4 regions of the Streptomyces sp. NPDC046925 genome follow, and region 2 is predicted to be linked to each of the others. Evidence: riboswitches for the same ligand, from Rfam matches in the RefSeq annotation. Region 2 holds a riboswitch; each other region holds the start of a gene.
The links. Region 2 has a riboswitch for cobalamin ahead of ABZ906_RS13510 (cobalamin biosynthesis protein). Riboswitches for the same ligand answer to the same signal wherever they lie in the genome.
Positions count from the first base shown of each region.

Region 1 (4,205 bases), 450 kb from region 2:
CGTCCGTGCCCCGAGCCGACCAGGGCGCGGGCCGCGTGCGGCAGGACGAGGCCGACGAAGCCGATGGCGCCCGCGCTGCTGACCAGGGCCGCCGTGAGCAGGGCCGTGACGGAGAGCAGCAGGAGGCGGGTGCGGGCGACGTGGACGCCCAGTGTCGCCGCCGCGTCCTGGCCGAACACGAACGCGTCCAGGGTGCGGGCGTGCGCGAGGCAGACGGTGAGCGCGACGACGAGCACCGCCCCGCACAGCCAGACGTCCGTCCAGCCGACCCCGCTCAACGAGCCGAGCAGCCAGAACAGGACACTCCGCGTCGTCTCCGCGTCGCCCGCCGTGAGGATCACGAACGAGGTGAGCGCGGAGAAGAGCTGCATCGCCGCCACCCCGGAGAGGACCACCCGGTCGGCGCTACCGCCGAGGGTGTGGCTGAGCAGCAGGACGAGGGCGAAGGACACGACGGCCCCGACGAACGCGCCCGCCGAGACCGACACCACTCCCCCACCGACCCCGAGGACGACGATCGCGACCGCCCCCGTGGACGCCCCCGAGGAGACGCCGAGCACGAAGGGGTCGGCGAGCGGGTTGCGCAGGAGGGACTGGAGGACCGTTCCGCAGACCGCGAGGCCCGCGCCGCAGACCGCCGCGAGGAGCGTGCGCGGCATGCGGAGGTTCCAGACGATGCCGTCCCGGATGGGCGTCAGCGTCGCCTCGCCCCAGCCGAGATGGGCGGCCACCGCCGACCACACGTCCGGTACGGAGATGTCGGCGGGGCCGATGGTGACGGCCACCGCCACGGAGAGGGCGAGGGCGGCGAGGCCCGTCGTCCAGAGCAGGGCGGAACGTATGCCGCCGAAGGCGGCTGCCCTCACTTGGCGAGCCCGAACTCGCGCAAGGCGTCGGCGACTTGCTCCACGCCGTCCACCGTGCGGATGGTCGGGTTCATGGCCTGGCCGCTCAGCAGGACGTACCGCTTCTTCTTCACGGCGGTCAGGTTCTTGGTGGCCGGGTTGGACTCCAGGAACTCGATCTTCTTCTTCGCGCTCTCGGCGGTCTGCGACTTGCGGGTCAGGTCGCCGATGACCAGGACGTCGGGGTCGCGGTCCGCCACGGTCTCCCAGTTGATCTGGGGCCACTCCTCGCGGGTGTCGTCGAAGACGTTCTTCACGCCGAGTTCGCGGGTGATGATGCCGGGCGCTCCGCAGCAGCCCGCGATGTAGGGGGCGTCGGAGTTGGCGAACCAGTAGAGGACCGAGGTGTCGGACGCGTCAGCCTTCTTGATGGTCTTCGCGGCCTTCGCCACCCGCGCCTTGAGGTCCGCGATCAGGCGTTCGCCGCGCTTCTCGACCCCGAACGCCTCGGCCAGGTCCCGCACCTCGCCGTAGACCGTGTCCATGGTCAGCGTCTTGACGCGCTTGCCGTCGCCGTCGCCGCTGTTGTCCTTGCCCGCGCAGTCGGACGGCGAGACATAGGCGGGTACGCCGAGTTCGGCGAACTTGGCGCGGTCGGCGACGCCGCCCTTGCTGACCGTCGCCGTGAAGGACGCGGTGACGAAGTCGGGCTCCTTGGCGAGGACCTTCTCGAAGGAGGGGTAGCTGTCGGCGATCCGCTCGACCTTGGCGTTGTCCTTCTCCAGGCCCTTGAGCACCGGGTCCGTCCAGGTACCGGTGCCAACCATACGGTCCGCGAGGCCCAGCGAGAGCAGGATCTCGGTGGAGCCCTGGTCGAGGGAGACCGCGCGCTGCGGCGGCGCCTTGATCTCCGCCTTCTTGCCGCAGGAGGTCAGAGTCAGCGGGTAGCCGTCGGTCTTCTTGCCCCCGCCGGAAGTGGCGGAGGAGTCCGACGAGCCGCCGCAGGCGGTCAGAGTGAGGGCCAAGGCCGCGCTGAGGAAAGCAGGGACGGATATACGTACACGACGGGCTGTGGAGGACACACGATCCCTTGAGTCTCATGGCTCATACGCGGAGCCTGGCCTGCTTCATCACCTGTGCCGCTCGGTGCGCGGCGCAGGCGCCAGCAGGTCTTCGGACTCGGGGATCGGCCGGACGGGGCGCCTTCCCGGGCGTCCGTGGACGCCCAGTGGCCGTGGCCCCGCCCGTTCCCCCTCACCGCTGCGCGTCAGTTCCGGATTCGCACCGGATTCCCTGGCCCTGGTGTGGGTTGACTGGCGCTCGCAAGCTATCACGCGAGGTCAGGACCTCTGGTCGGCCCTCGGTGCGCCGCGGTAGGTGCCGAAGGACCACTTGTTGCCCTCGGGGTCGGCGATCGCGAACTCCCGGCTGCCGTACGGCTTGTCCTCGATCTCCCGGGTGATCTCGACCCCGGCGTCGCTGAGCCGCCGGTAGAGGTCGTCCACATGGTCGGTGACGACGTACGTGCCGAAGGTGCCCGGCTTCAGGCACCAGTCCCCGGCCCCGTCGTCGTACGAGCCGAGCATGATCGCGCCGCCCTCGGGCCAGTCGAGCTCGGCGTGGGCCACGCTGTCGCCGTCCTGGTAGACGGCGGTGCGCAGAAAGCCGACCGTGCCGACCAGGAAGTCGATCAGGGCGGGGGCGTCGTGCGCCTGGAGGGTCGGCCAGACGCTGGGGGCGCGACCGGCGGGGGTGGACCGGGGCTGCTGGTCCTGCTTCTCGGTGGTGTCCATGTCGCTGGTGTTCATGTCGGTGGTGTTCACGTCGCTGGTGTTCATGTCGGTGGTGTTCATGGCTCCTACTCTTCGCCCCCGCCATGGCTCCCGGCTTGGATATTCCGGCACTCTTCGGCCAGCCAGCCGCTGGGGCTCGCGCCGGTGTACTGCCGGAAGTCCCGTACCAGGTGGGAGTGGTCGTAATAGCCGCAGTCGGCGGCGACACCGGCCAGGTCGGGGGCGGCGCCCGCCGCGACGGAGCGTACGACGGCGTTGCGTGCACGCTGGAAGCGCATCAGGCGGCCCGCCTGCTTGGGGCTCAGGCCCGTCTCGGCGCGGAAGAGCGTGGTCAGGCGGCGTTCGCTGAGCGCGACGTGCCGGGAGAGGCCGCGCAGGGTGCCGACGCCCTGGTGCCGGGCCAGCCAGGCCCAGGCCTCGGCGACCTCCGGGCGTACGGCTCCCCCGGCGTCCGCGTCCGCCGCGCGCTGCCGCAAATAGGCGGACAGGGAGGTGAACCGCTGCTCCCAGCCGCTCTGCTCGCACAGCAGCTCCCGTACGTCGGCGGCGCGGCGCCCCATCACGTCCGCGCCGGGCGTGACCAGGTCGGCCGCCAGCTCCGCCGCGGGTACGCCGAACAGGGCGCGGGCGGCGAGCGGGTGCACGGCGAGCTGGATGCCCGCCTCGTGCTCGGGCCGTACGACGTACGCCGGGGACTGGTGCAGGCCGCCCACGACGATGTCCGTGCGCATGGCGTCGGGGCCGGTCGCCTGCCGGGGGCTGTGGCCGGTGGCGACGGGGCCGTCGAGGGAGAAGATCAGCGTGAGATAGGGGGACGGCAGGCCGCGGTGCAGACCGGGCTGCTCGCCCGCCGTGCGGTAACCGACGGCGGACACCACCATGCCGTCGAGCCGCGGAGCGGCCCGTACGAACTCCGGGGAGACGCTCTCCATGCCTTCCAGTATGCGATGCGCGTCGCTGCCGAGCAGGGCCGGAGAGCGTCGCTCCGGAGCAGGGCCGAAAGGCGTGCGGGCGTCTGACGCTGCTACCCGCGCGCAGGCGTCCCATGCCCGTTCCGTCCGGTGATGTCGATCATGGGAATCCGCCGCTCGGCCCCATACGATGACCCGCCGCTCCGGACGGGGCGCAGACCGCTCTCAGGGGGCACAGAACCATGGCATCAATGGCAAAGGGCAAGCTTGCCGTACTCGGCACGGCGGGCGCGCTCACCGCGGCCGTCATCGCGGGGACGGCGCTCTGGCCGAGCACGGACGCGACGGCCGCCGACGCCTCCGCGAAGACCGCCGCGAAGAGCGCCGGGGCCGCGGCCGAGCTGAAGCACTGGCCCGCACCGGTCGCGAAGAAGCTGGGCAAGGTCATCGCGGAGAACGGCGGCAAGGGCGCGTACGCCGTCTTCGACGCGGACAACACGACGTACCGCAACGACCTGGAGGAGTCCCTCCTGCCCTTCCTGGAGATGAAGGGGGTACTGACCCGCAAGTCGATGGACCCGTCGCTGAAGATCATTCCGTTCAAGGACACGGCGACGCACAAGGAGAGCCTCTACAGCTACTACAACCGGCTTTGC
Region 1 covers NZ_JBEYWZ010000003.1:513,462-517,666, forward strand. The annotation lists gene ABZ906_RS15560 (iron chelate uptake ABC transporter family permease subunit) at 1-866, opposite strand, end outside; gene ABZ906_RS15565 (ABC transporter substrate-binding protein) at 863-1,927, opposite strand; cobalamin riboswitch at 1,992-2,178, opposite strand; gene ABZ906_RS15570 (VOC family protein) at 2,186-2,638, opposite strand; gene ABZ906_RS15575 (helix-turn-helix domain-containing protein) at 2,704-3,570, opposite strand; gene ABZ906_RS15580 (HAD family hydrolase) at 3,792-4,205, shown strand, end outside.
Region 1: linked by a shared signal. The riboswitch ahead of ABZ906_RS15565 (ABC transporter substrate-binding protein) and the one ahead of ABZ906_RS13510 (cobalamin biosynthesis protein) in region 2 are both predicted to bind cobalamin.

Region 2 (4,205 bases):
CGACGAGAGCGGTGAACGGATAGGGGGTGCTCACAAGGCCTCCAGTACGTGGTTCCGGGCGGGGCAGCGGGCAGCGGATCTCGCCCGCCCCGCTCCGCCGGTCATGAGGGCGCCCCGGGTGCGATGAAGGGGAGGCCGGAGGGGGCGCCGGTCTCGATCAGGCGCAGCAGCGCGTCGGTGTCCGCGTGGTGCTCGATCAGGTCGCCGAGCAGGTCGAGCTGCTCCTCGCGCAGCGCGCCGAAGCTGGTGTCGGGCGCGGGCACGAAGCGGCGGCCCGCGGCGCGGGCGACCTCGGCCAGGAAGCGGCGCCGGAACGCGTCGCTCTCCAGGGAGCCGTGCCAGTGCGTGCCCCACACCTCGCCCACCCGGCAGCCGTCCAGGAAGGGCTCTCCGCCCAGGACTTCGGCGACGCCGTGATGGATCTCGTACCCCTCGACGGGTTCGCCGAGGGCCTCGCCGACCGGCCTGGCGAGGGTCTTCTCCCGCTCGAAGCGCACGCGCACGGGCAGCAGACCGAGCCCGTCCACCGCGCCCTCGCGTGACTCCACCTCGTCCTCGATGTGCTCGCCGAGCACCTGGAAGCCGCCGCAGATCCCGAGCACGGGGCGCCCCTCTGCGGCGCGCCGCGCGATGGCGTCCGCGAGGCCCCGCTCGCGCAGCCACTCCAAGGCGCGGACGGTGCCGCGCGTGCCGGGTACGACCACGAGATCGGCGTCGACGAGTTCCTCGGCGCGGTCCACGAACCGCACGACGACACCGGGTTCGGCGGCCAGCGCGTCCACGTCCGTGAAGTTCGACATCAGCGGCACGGCACAGACCGCGACCCGCAGCACGTCCTCGCCGACCGGGGGAGCGACGACGGACTCCCGTACGGCACCCCGCAGGGACACCCGCAGGCCGTCCTCCTCGTCGATGCCGAGGCCGTGCTGGAACGGCAGCACGCCGAACGTGCGCCGCCCGGTGAGGTCCTTGAGCATGTCGAGCCCGGGTTCGAGCAGCGAGACGTCGCCCCGGAACTTGTTGACGAGATACCCCGCGACCAGCTCCTGGTCCTCGGCGCTCAGCAGCGCTGTGGTCCCGAAGAAGGACGCGAAGACGCCCCCGCGGTCGATGTCGCCGACGACCAGGACGGGGAAGCGGGCGGCCCGCGCGATGCCCATGTTCACGATGTCCGTGCGCCGCAGATTGATCTCGGCGGGACTGCCCGCGCCTTCGCAGATCACGGCGTCATAGCTGCCCCGGAGTTCTTCGAGGCATCCCACGACGGTGGAGAGCAACTGCTCCTGGCGCCCCCCGTGCAGCCCTTTCCCGGGGGACGACCCCCCAGACCCCCCGAAGAACCCGCGCGCGCTCATCTCGCCCACGGGCTTGCCCATGAGGACGACCTGGCTGCTGCGGTCGCTGCCCGGCTTGAGCAGTACGGGGTTCATCAGCGCGCTCGGCTCGACCCGGGCGGCCTGCGCCTGCATGGCCTGGGCCCGCCCGATCTCCGCGCCCTCGCGCGTGACGAAGGAGTTGAGCGACATGTTCTGCGCCTTGAACGGCGCGACGGAGACCCCTTTACGGGCCAGCCACCGGCAGATCCCGGCGGTGATCACGCTCTTGCCGGCATCCGACGTGGTGCCGGCGACGAGCAGCCCACCCCTCATCACGCCCCGCCCTTCCGTATGGTGCTCACCGCTGCCGCGACGCCCAGGGCAAGGAGCCCCACCCGGCGCGACAGCTTCACGGCCCGTTCGATGTCGGCGACTTCGACGCCGCGCCCGTCCCCGTTCAGGACGGGCCGGTGCTCGACCCGGCCTCCGTACGAGAGGCTCCCCCCGAGCCTTACCCCCAACGCCCCCGCGAAGGCGGCCTCCACGGGCCCCGCATTGGGGCTCGGATGCTTGGCGGCGTCCGCACGCCAGGCCCGCACGGCGCCCCGCGGCGCATCCCCGGCGGCAGCGGCGAGGACGGCGGTGAGCCGGGCACCCGGCCACCCCAGGACGTCGTCGAGGCGCGCGGAGGCCCATCCGTAGCGCCGGTACTTCACGGACTTGTGCCCGACCATGGCGTCGAGCGTGTTCACTGCCCGGAAGCCGACGAGCCCCGGCACCCCGCCGAGCGCGCCCCACACCAGGGCGCCGACCACCGCGTCGGAGGTGTTCTCGGCGACGGACTCGACCACGGCCCGCGCGATGCCGTCGGCGTCGAGGGCCTGCGGATCCCGCCCGCACAGATGCGGCAGGCGCTCCCTGGCGACCTCGACGTCTCCGGCGGCGAGCGCCCCGCCGATGGCCCGCGCCTCGCGTCCAAGGGAGGTCCCGCCGACCACGGCCCAGGTGGCGGCGGCGGTCAGCGCGACGGAGGCGGCGCGTGAGTCGCGTACGAGAGAAGAGGCCAGGGCGGCGGCACCGGCCGCGCCCCCGGCGCACACCACGGCATGCAGGGCGCCCCACCCGCGGTGGTCACGCCACAGCACACGCTCGACGGCACCCGCGGCCCGACCGAACACGGCGACCGGATGCCCGCGGCGGGGATCGCCGAGGAACAGATCACCGAGGAGGCCGGCGGCGGCGCCGTACGCGAAGTCGCGATCGGCACTCATGGCTTCAGCCGGCCGGTACGAGGAAGGGAGCGAGGAGCCCGACCCGGACGGGCAGGGGCACAGAAACCGGCAACGGGCGGCCGCGCATGGCGATATGTCCTCACTCAGGGTGTCCGCGCCCTGATTCGACGAGATCGGCGGCGAGAGTTCCTGGCTTTCGGGGGACCGGCTGAGCAGTTCCTCGATGACAGTGGCGGGACCGCGCCGGATTCGCACCGGCTTCCTCTTCTGCCGCCGTAATGGCTCGGGGAAGTCCACCACGCCCGCGTACGCCCGTCAACTTGCCGTTGACCTGGGACGGGAGAGTGTGCCGAGGCCCACAGCCGGGCCCACCGCCGGGCTCGCGGCCGGGCCCACGCACGAAGGCGGGGTGCGGGTCGCCGAAGCGTCCCGCACCCCGCCCGGAGCTGCGATCGTCAGGCGACGATCAGATAGATCCCGTACGCCACTGCCGCCGCGCAGAGCGCGAAGCAGGCGTACGCTCCCGCGCGCGCCGTCGCGGGGGAGCCGCCCGTGGCGGCGGTCGCGCCGGATGTCGCCGCCTCGTGCTTGGAGAGGCCGACGATGCCGAGGGTGAACAGACCCACCAGGGCCACCGTCACCGCGAGGCTGACTCCGAAGACGGAGCCGAGAGCTGCCCAGTCGATGTTCATGCTGAGTCCTTACACCGTGGCGGGCCGGGCGGGGTCCGCCACGGTGCCGGTCGGGGCCGGGGCCGGGATGGTGGTCTTGACGTGGTCGACGTCCGAGGTCGTCACGGCCGAGCCGGTGGGCGGCGGCGTGACGGCGGCCATCGCGGTGGTCACGACACCGGCGGGCTCGGCGGCAGGGGCGCCGCCGATCTCGTCGTCGGCGACGTTCGTGTGGTCGACGGCGTTGCGCCGGGACAGCGTCCAGATGACGGCGGAGCCGATCACCAGAAGCGCCGCGGTCGCCCCGACGCCCCAGGGGCCCTGCTTTGTGAGGAACTCGGCGCCCGCACCGACCAGACCGGCGGCGGGGAGCGTGAGGCCCCAGGCGACGAACATGCGGGTCGCCGTGGACCAGCGGACCACACCGCCCTTGCGGCCGAGGCCCGCGCCCATCACGGCGCCCGAGCAGACCTGGGTGGTGGAGAGCGAGAAGCCGATGTGCGAGGAGGCGAGGATCGCGGTCGCGGCGCTGGTCTGGGCGGCGAAGCCCTGCTGCGGCGCGAGGTCGGTGAGGCCCTTGCCCATGGTGCGGATGATGCGCCAGCCGCCGAGGTAGGTGCCGAGCGCGATGGCGACACCGGCCGAGACGATGACCCACATCGGGGGGTTGGCGCCGGGGTTCAGGACGCCGCCGGTGATCAGGGCGAGCGTGATGATGCCCATGGTCTTCTGCGCGTCGTTCGTGCCGTGGGCCAGCGAGACGAGGCCCGCGGAGGCGATCTGACCGGCGCGGTAGCCCTTGGCGGTCGCCTTGGTGTCGGTGTTGCGCCCGATGCGGTACGTCAGGCGCGTGGCCAGCGTCGCGGCGATGCCGGCCACCAGGGGCGCGGCGATCGCGGGGATCAGGATCTTGGTGACGACGGTGCCGCCGTCGATCGACGACCAGCCCATCGACATGACCGCGGCGCCGATGAGGCCGCCGAAGA
Region 2 covers NZ_JBEYWZ010000003.1:62,393-66,597, reverse strand. The annotation lists gene ABZ906_RS13520 (putative cobaltochelatase) at 1-34, opposite strand, end outside; gene ABZ906_RS13515 (cobyric acid synthase) at 102-1,649, opposite strand; gene ABZ906_RS13510 (cobalamin biosynthesis protein) at 1,649-2,587, opposite strand; cobalamin riboswitch at 2,711-2,852, opposite strand; gene ABZ906_RS13505 (hypothetical protein) at 3,004-3,240, opposite strand; gene ABZ906_RS13500 (inorganic phosphate transporter) at 3,250-4,205, opposite strand, start outside.

Region 3 (4,205 bases), on a different contig from region 2:
TCATGTCGTGTCAGCGGCGGGCCGCGGCCACGGCGGCGGCGAGAGCCCCCGGGCTGCCGGGGACGGTCGCCGGGGTGTCCCGTTTCTCGCCGTGTACGTGAGAGATCTCGTACCCCTCGGGGGTGGCGACGACGTCGATCCACTCTCCGTGGGGATGGCCGCACCGGCGTGCGCATCCCGACCAGTACACGGGCAGCGCCCCCACCGGGCCGAGGGCGGCCGTCGCGGTGGCGCGTACGTCGTCCAGGGACTTGGCGCAGCCGGGCCTGCCGATGCAGGCTCCCACGCCGGTCCAGGGCGATGCGGACGCGGTGACGAGCCCGGCGGTCCGCAGGTTCTCCAGGAGTTCCGCGGCCTTCGAGCGCTCGACTCCCGGCAGGACGATCCCGCGCCAGGGCGTCAGGCGCAACTCGCCGTTGCCGTGGTCGCGTGCGGTGTCGGTCAGTGTCCGCCACTGGGTCGCGCCGACGCGTCCCAGCGGCAGGCCCAGGGAGAGCGCGTCCGTCCCGTGCGGCCCCGGCACGACGCCGAGGTCGGGACCGCCGACGTCCCGGGGGAGCGGGGCGGCGGCGAGGGCGTGGCCGAACTCGGCCTGCCGCAACCGGCGTACGACCGCGTCGAGGAGAGGGCCGGTGCCGCCGGGCAGATCCGTCACCCGCCAGGCGCCCGTGCCGGCCGCCTGGTCCAGGAAGGCCTCGGCGGCGATGAGGGCGGCCCGCGGCGCCTGCGCGGAACGTACGAGTACGGCATCCCGCGCCGGGCCGATCCGCAGCAGTGCTTCGTCGTCGCCCCGCGCCGTCAGGGTCACGTCCCCGCCGAGAGCGCCCACGTCACCGCGGCCGTCGTCGAGCGCGAACAGGAACCGGCCGGACAAATCGGCGGCCTGGTCGCTGGCGCACAGCAGTTCGTCCAGGGCGGACAGCCACGCGCGGATGTCCCGCTCTCCCCGGCCGTCGAGACCCGAGAGCGGCGAAGCCACCACATTGCGGGCACGCTCGTGGCGTTCGGAGGGCAACAGCCCCGCACCGGCGAGGACATGAGCCAGTTCGCCGCCGCAGTCCGCACCGAGGCCGCGCAGCTGGACGTTGCCGCGCGATGTGAGATGCAACTCGTCGTCTCCGAGGCGCTCCGCCAGCTCCCGCAGCACATCGGCCTGCCCCGCGTTCAGGACCCCGCTCGGAATACGGACGCGCGCCAAAGCCCCGTCGTCCGCCCGGTGCAGCCGAAGCGTCCCGGGGCAGGCGTCACCGCGGCTGCGGGCAGACTCGTCTCCCGGAACCGCAGGCGAGGGGACCGATGGGGGCATGGCGGCGAGCATACCGACCTATCGCAGCAGGTCCGCCTGCCCCCCGGTAGTTGATCGGCCCTTAGTATTTCTAGCGACGGGCCGGCCGGCCCGTCGTCGCCACAGACGGCGACAAGGGGAGGAAGCCCGGTGAGATTCCGGCGCGGTCCCGCCACTGTGAGCCCGGCCCTGGTGCCGGGTGAGTCAGGAACTCCCTTCCCCGAGCTCTCGTCCGCTCGAGCAGGGGAGACGCCATCGACACCACCCGGGGCGTGGACACCCCGAGGAAGGCACGACGCCGCATGATCCTGCTCCTGTCGACGTCCGACACCGACCTGCTCAGCGCCCGCGCCGCAAGCGGCCCGGTCGCCTACCGCTACGCGAACCCCTCCCGGCTCGCGCTCGAGGACCTTCCGCAGCTCCTGGACGGCGCCGATCTGGTCGTCGTACGTCTCCTGGGCGGCGTACGCGCCTGGCAGGACGGCCTCGACCAAGTCATCGCCACCGGGCGCCCCGTGGTCGTCCTCACCGGCGAACAGGCCCCCGACGCCCAGCTGATGGCCGCCTCGACCGTCCCCATCGGCCTTGCGGCGGAGGCCCACGCCTATCTGGCCCACGGCGGCCCGGACAACCTGGAGCAGCTGGCCCGGTTCCTCTCCGACACCGTGCTGCTCACCGGCCACGGCTTCGAACCGCCCGCCGCCGCGCCCGCCTGGGGCCCGCTGGAGCGCACCGCCCGCCAGGTCGAGGGACCGACCGTCGCGGTGCTCTACTACCGCGCCCACCACATGAGCGGCAACACCGCCTTCATCGACGCCCTGTGCGGCGCGATAGAGGACGCCGGTGCCCGCCCGATGCCGCTGTACGTCGCCTCGCTGCGTACCCCCGAGGCCGAACTCATCGAGGAACTGCGCTCCGCCGACGCGATCGTGACCACGGTCCTCGCGGCGGGCGGCACGCGGCCCGCGGAAGCCTCCGCGGGCGGCGACGACGAGTCCTGGGACGCCGGAGCCCTCAGCGGTCTCGACGTCCCCATCCTCCAGGCGCTCTGCCTCACCAGCTCGCGGACCGCCTGGGAGGACAACGACGAGGGCGTATCGCCGCTGGACGCGGCCACCCAGATCGCCGTCCCCGAGTTCGACGGCCGCCTGATCACGGTGCCGTTCTCGTTCAAGGAGATCGACGAGGACGGTCTGCCCGCGTATGTCGCGGACGAGGAGCGCGCGGCTCGGGTGGCGGGTGTCGCCGTACGGCACGCGCGCCTTCGCCACATCCCGGCCGCCGACAAGCGCATCGCGCTCGTCCTGTCCGCGTACCCGACCAAGCACTCGCGGATCGGCAACGCGGTGGGCCTGGCCACCCCCGCCAGCGCCGTCGCCCTGCTGCGCCGCCTCCAGGAAGAGGGCTACGACTTCGGCACGGAGGAGGTGCCCGGCCTCGTCTCCGGTGACGGGGACGAGCTGATCTACGCGCTGATCGAGGCGGGCGGCCACGACCAGGAGTGGCTCACCGAGGAGCAGCTGGCCCGCAACCCCGTCCGTATCCCGGCGGCCGACTACCGCCGCTGGTTCGCGACGCTCCCCGCCGAGCTGCGCGAGTCCGTGGAGGAGCACTGGGGCCCCGCGCCCGGCGAGATGTTCGTCGACCGCTCCCGCAACCCGGAGGGCGACATCGTCCTTGCCGCCCTGCGCCGCGGCAACCTGCTCATCCTCATCCAGCCGCCGCGCGGCTTCGGCGAGAACCCCATCGCGATCTACCACGACCCCGATCTGCCGCCCTCGCACCACTACTTGGCCGCCTACCGCTGGATCGCCGCCTCCGCCGACGACAACGGCTTCGGCGCCGACGCGATGATCCACCTCGGCAAGCACGGCAACCTCGAATGGCTGCCCGGCAAGAACGCGGGCCTGTCCGCAGCCTGCGGCCCCGACGCGGCCCTGGGCGACCTGCCCCTGATCTACCCGTTCCTGGTCAACGACCCGGGAGAGGGCACGCAGGCCAAGCGGCGCGTGCACGCCACCCTCGTGGACCATCTCGTACCGCCGATGGCCCGCGCCGACAGCTACGGCGACATCGCCCGCCTGGAACAACTCCTGGACGAGCACGCCCAGATCGCCGCGATGGACCCGGCGAAGCTGCCCGCGATCCGCGCCCAGATCTGGACCCTGATCCAGGCCGCCAAGCTCGACCACGACCTGGGGCTCGAAGACCGCCCCGAGGACGAGGGCTTCGACGAGTTCATCATGCATCTCGACGGCTGGCTCTGTGAGATCAAGGACGTCCAGATCCGCGACGGCCTGCACGTCCTGGGCGGCGCCCCGGCCGGCGCCGACCGCGTCAACCTGGTCCTCGCCATCCTGCGCGCCCGCCAGATCTGGGGCGGCACCGCGTCACTTCCCGGCCTGCGCGAGGCGCTTGGCCTCGACGAGTCGGCGGCCACCCGCACCGACGCCGACCGGGTCGAGGAGCAGGCGCGCGCCCTGGTCCAGGCGATGGAGGACGCCCACTGGGCGCCGGAGGCCGTCGCCACGGTCGCGGCGGGCCACCCGCAGGCGGTCGCCGACATCCTCGACTTCGCCGTGCGCGAGGTCGTACCGCGCCTGGCTTCCACGACCGACGAACTGGACCACGCCGTCCACGCCCTGGAGGGTGGCTTCGTCCCCGCGGGACCCTCGGGCTCCCCGCTGCGCGGCCTGGTCAACGTCCTGCCGACCGGCCGCAACTTCTACTCCGTCGACCCCAAGGCGGTGCCGTCGAAACTCGCCTGGGAGACCGGCCAGGCCCTGGCCGACTCGCTCCTGGAGCGCTACCGCACCGACAACGGCGCCTGGCCGACCTCGGTGGGCCTGTCCCTGTGGGGTACGAGTGCCATGCGCACCGCCGGTGACGACATCGCCGAGGCCCTTGCGCTGCTCGGCAT
Region 3 covers NZ_JBEYWZ010000010.1:195,921-200,125, reverse strand. The annotation lists gene ABZ906_RS32930 (precorrin-3B synthase) at 11-1,318, opposite strand; cobalamin riboswitch at 1,367-1,519, shown strand; gene cobN (cobaltochelatase subunit CobN) at 1,588-4,205, shown strand, end outside.
Region 3: linked by a shared signal. The riboswitch ahead of cobN (cobaltochelatase subunit CobN) and the one ahead of ABZ906_RS13510 (cobalamin biosynthesis protein) in region 2 are both predicted to bind cobalamin.

Region 4 (4,205 bases), on a different contig from region 2:
TGGACGTACTGGCTCTTCTGGGTCGTCACCGGCATCACGGAAGTCACGGCAGCGGCCCAGTACATGCAGTACTGGACCCATGACGCCATCCCCCAATGGGGTTACGCGCTGATCTTCACGGTCATCCTGTACGGCGCCAACCTGATCTCCGTGAAGCTCTTCGGCGAGCTCGAGTTCTGGTTCTCGATGGTCAAGGTCACCGCGATCATCGGCATGATCCTGATCTGCGCCGGCATCCTCACCATCGGCTTCTCCGACGCCGGTGACACCGCCTCCGTGACCCACCTGTGGGACCAGGGCGGCTTCTTCCCGAACGGCATCGGCTCCACGCTGATGACGCTCCAGATCGTGATGTTCGCCTTCCTCGCCGTCGAGCTGGTCGGCGTCACCGCGGGCGAGTCCAAGGACCCCAAGACCGTCCTGCCCAAGGCCATCAACACCGTGCCGTGGCGCATCGCCGTCTTCTACGTCGGCGCGCTCATCATGATCCTCTCGGTCGTGCCGTGGACGGAGTTCGTGCCGGGCGTCTCGCCGTTCGTCGCCGCCTTCGACAAGATGGGCCTCGGCGTCGGCGCCGCGATCGTCAACTTCGTCGTCCTGACGGCCGCGCTCTCCTCCTGCAACTCCGGCATGTACTCCACCGGCCGCATGCTGCGTGACCTGGCGCTCAACGGCCAGGGACCGGCGTTCTTCACCAAGCTCACGAAGAACGGCCTGCCGCTCGTGGGCACCACCTTCTCCGCCGCGCTGATGCTGGTCGGCGTCTGGATCAACTACCAGTGGCCGGGCGAGGCGTTCAACTACGTCGTCTCCTTCGCGACCATCTCCGGCATGTGGGCCTGGATCATGATCCTGGTCTGCCAGATCAAGTACCGCCGCAAGGCCGACCGCGGCGAGCTCCCGCAGTCCACCTTCCGGGCGCCGGGCGCTCCGTACACGAGCTGGTTCGCGCTCGCCTTCATCGCGATGGTCATCGTGATGATGGGCATCGACAAGGACGCGCGGATCTCGCTCTACGCGGCTCCGGTGTGGGCGCTGATCCTCGGCATCGGCTACCTGGCCATGCAGCGCAAGAACAAGGCGTCGGCGGGCGGCGGCCAGTCGGGCCCGAAGGACGCGGTCAAGTCCTGACCGACGGGTTCTGACCGACGGGGCCCGCCCGACGGGTCCCGATCACCGTCTGATCACCGCTGATCCCAGCATGTGGGCCGGTTCGTACCACTCTTCGGTACGGGCCGGCCCTTCTGCTTATCCTGGCTGCCATGCTGACCCTCACCCAGGCCCTCCACGACCAGATCGTCGCGCACGCGCGCCAGGACCACCCCGACGAGGCCTGCGGTGTGGTCGCGGGCCCCGAGGGCACCGGCCGCCCGGAACGCTTCATCCCGATGCTGAACGCGGCCCGCTCGCCCACGTTCTACGAGTTCGACTCGACCGACCTGCTCAAGCTCTACCGCGAGATGGACGACCGCGACGAGGAGCCGGTGATCGTCTACCACTCGCACACGGCGACCGAGGCATACCCCTCGCGCACGGACATCTCGTACGCGAACGAGCCCGCCGCCCACTACGTCCTGGTCTCCACGGCCGACACCGACGACGCGGGCGAGTTCCAGTTCCGCTCCTTCCGGATCGTCGAGGGCGAGGTCACCGAAGAAGAGGTGAAGGTCGTCCAGGCATACTGAGCTCACCTTTCGGGCGGCAGGACCCAGGAAGCCGGTGCGAATCCGGCACGGTCCCGCCACTGTGACCCCTCCCCTCGCGGGCGGGGCAGTCAGGAACTGACCTGCCGCCTCTTTCTCCCACGACGCAGGGGACGCGGAAATCCCCTGGAGGAGGCAGCTCAGCCATGTCCCGCCCCATACGCGCGACCCTGCGCGTGCTCATAGCCGCGGCCCTGCTCACCCCGCTCGCCGCGTGCTCGTCCACCTCCGACGGCAGCACGTCCAAGCCGGAGTCCAAAGCCCCCGGCTTCCCGTACACGGTCACGAACTGCGGCGTGAAGACGACGTACGACGCCCCGCCGAAGCGTGCCGTGACGATGAACCAGCACGCGACGGAAGTCATGCTCGAACTGGGCCTGGAGGACCGCCTGGCCGGGACGGCGTACCTCGACGACAAGGTCCTGCCGAAGTACGCGAAGGCGTACGCGGACACCCCCGTCCTCGCCAAGGAGTACCCCTCGTACGAGAAGCTCCTGGCCGCGAACCCCGACTTCGTCTACGGCGGCTACGCGAGCGCCTTCCTCGCGGGCGAGGGCCGCAGCCGCGCGGCCCTGGCCAAGTCCGGCATCGAGAGCCGCCTGAACGTCGAGGGCTGCGCGAAGAAGGCCGTGACCATGGACGACGTCTACCGCGAGGTGCGGCAGGTCGGCTCCACCTTCGGGGTACGGGCGCGCGCCGACCAGTGGGTCAGTGGCGCCGAACGCGAACTGGCGGACGCGGCGAAGAAGACGCAGGACCGCGAGCCCGTCCCCGTCTTCGTCTACGACAGCGGCGACAAGAGCGCGTTCACGGCGGGCGGCCGGGGCATCGGCAACGACATCATCGAACGGGCCGGCGGCCGCAACGTCTTCGCCGACCTGGACAAGTCCTTCGGCGACGCGTCCTGGGAATCGGTCGTCGACCGCAACCCCGAGGTGATCGTCATCCTCGACTACGGCGGCACGACGGTGGCCCAGAAGAAGAAGCGCCTCCTCGACGACCCGGTCCTGGCAGACGTCCCCGCCATCAAACACAAGCGCTTCGCGACCCTGCCGCTGTCGGACGCGGTCACGGGGGTGAGAGCACCGACGGCGGTGAACAAGCTGGCGGACCAGCTGTGAACATCCAGCCCGTCCGGCGTTTGAGGACGAACTCGGCGAAGCCGGTGATGTACGGCAACCGGGACGGGGTCAACAGAAAGCTCCGTTACGGCGCGGTTGTCACAGGGCTGCTCGCGGCCCTCGCGGCAGCGGTCGTCGCGGGGCTTGCGCTGGGCTCCGTCCGCATCCCGGCGCCCCAGGTACTGGAGATCCTCACGGGGAGGGCGGAGCTCTCCCCGTTCCGCACCATCGTCCTGGACGTAAGACTCCCCAGGGTCCTGCTCGGCGCAGCCGTAGGCGCCGGGCTCGCAGTCATCGGCACGGTCCTCCAGGCCCTGGTGAGGAACCCCCTGGCCGACCCGTTCCTGCTCGGCGTCTCCTCCGGCGCCTCGGCCGGAGCCGTCGCCGTCATCGTCCTCGGCAGCGTCTTCGGCCTCGGCGCGGGACTCGCCACCACCGTCACCATCCCGGCCGCCGCCTTCGCGGGAGCCCTGCTCTCCCTGCTCGTCGTCTACACCCTGGCCAGATCGGGAGGCGGCGGCTTCGCCACCGGCCGACTGATCCTCGCCGGAGTGGCCGTCTCGTACATCCTCTCCGCCCTGACCAGCCTCATCCTGATCATGGCCGACAGCGCGGACCACCTGAAGGAAGTCCTGTACTGGACGCTGGGCGGCCTCGGCAGCGCCCGCTGGGACATGCTCGCCCTGCCCGGCACCGCCCTCATCGCGGGCACGGCGCTGCTCATCGCCCTGGCCCGCCCCCTCGACCTGCTCCTGGTCGGCGAGGAGGGCGCCACCGTCCTCGGCCTGGACACGGCCCGCTTCCGCGCCGCCGTCTTCGTCCTCGCCTCGCTCCTGACCGGCGTACTCGTCGCGTACAGCGGAGCCATCGGCTTCGTCGGCCTGATGGTCCCGCACGCCGCCCGGATGCTGGTCGGCGCCGCCCACCGGGCGCTCCTGCCGGTGGTGGCCCTGATGGGCGCGGTGTTCCTGGTGGCCGCCGACCTCGCCGCGCGCACGGTCGCGGCGCCGCAGGACATCCCGGTGGGTGTCCTGACCGCGCTGACGGGCGGCCCGTTCTTCCTGTGGATGCTGCGAAGGAACCGTACGGAGGCAACCGCATGAGCAACCCGGCGGCGATCCTGACCACCGAGTCCCTCACCTACCGCACGAGTGGGAAAACCCTCGTCGACGACGTCACCCTGCACGCCGCCAGGGGCGAGACCGTCGGCCTCGTCGGCCCCAACGGCAGCGGCAAGACCACCCTCCTGCGCTGCGTCTACGGCACCCTCACGCCCACCGGCGGCCGCGTACTCCTGGACGGCGACGATCTCGCGACCCGCTCGGCCAAGGACCGCGCCCGCCGTATCGCCACCGTCCCGCAGGACGGACACACCGGCTTC
Region 4 covers NZ_JBEYWZ010000008.1:159,754-163,958, forward strand. The annotation lists gene ABZ906_RS29340 (amino acid permease) at 1-1,131, shown strand, start outside; gene ABZ906_RS29345 (M67 family metallopeptidase) at 1,263-1,685, shown strand; cobalamin riboswitch at 1,649-1,805, shown strand; gene ABZ906_RS29350 (ABC transporter substrate-binding protein) at 1,850-2,824, shown strand; gene ABZ906_RS29355 (iron ABC transporter permease) at 2,872-3,927, shown strand; gene ABZ906_RS29360 (ABC transporter ATP-binding protein) at 3,924-4,205, shown strand, end outside.
Region 4: linked by a shared signal. The riboswitch ahead of ABZ906_RS29350 (ABC transporter substrate-binding protein) and the one ahead of ABZ906_RS13510 (cobalamin biosynthesis protein) in region 2 are both predicted to bind cobalamin.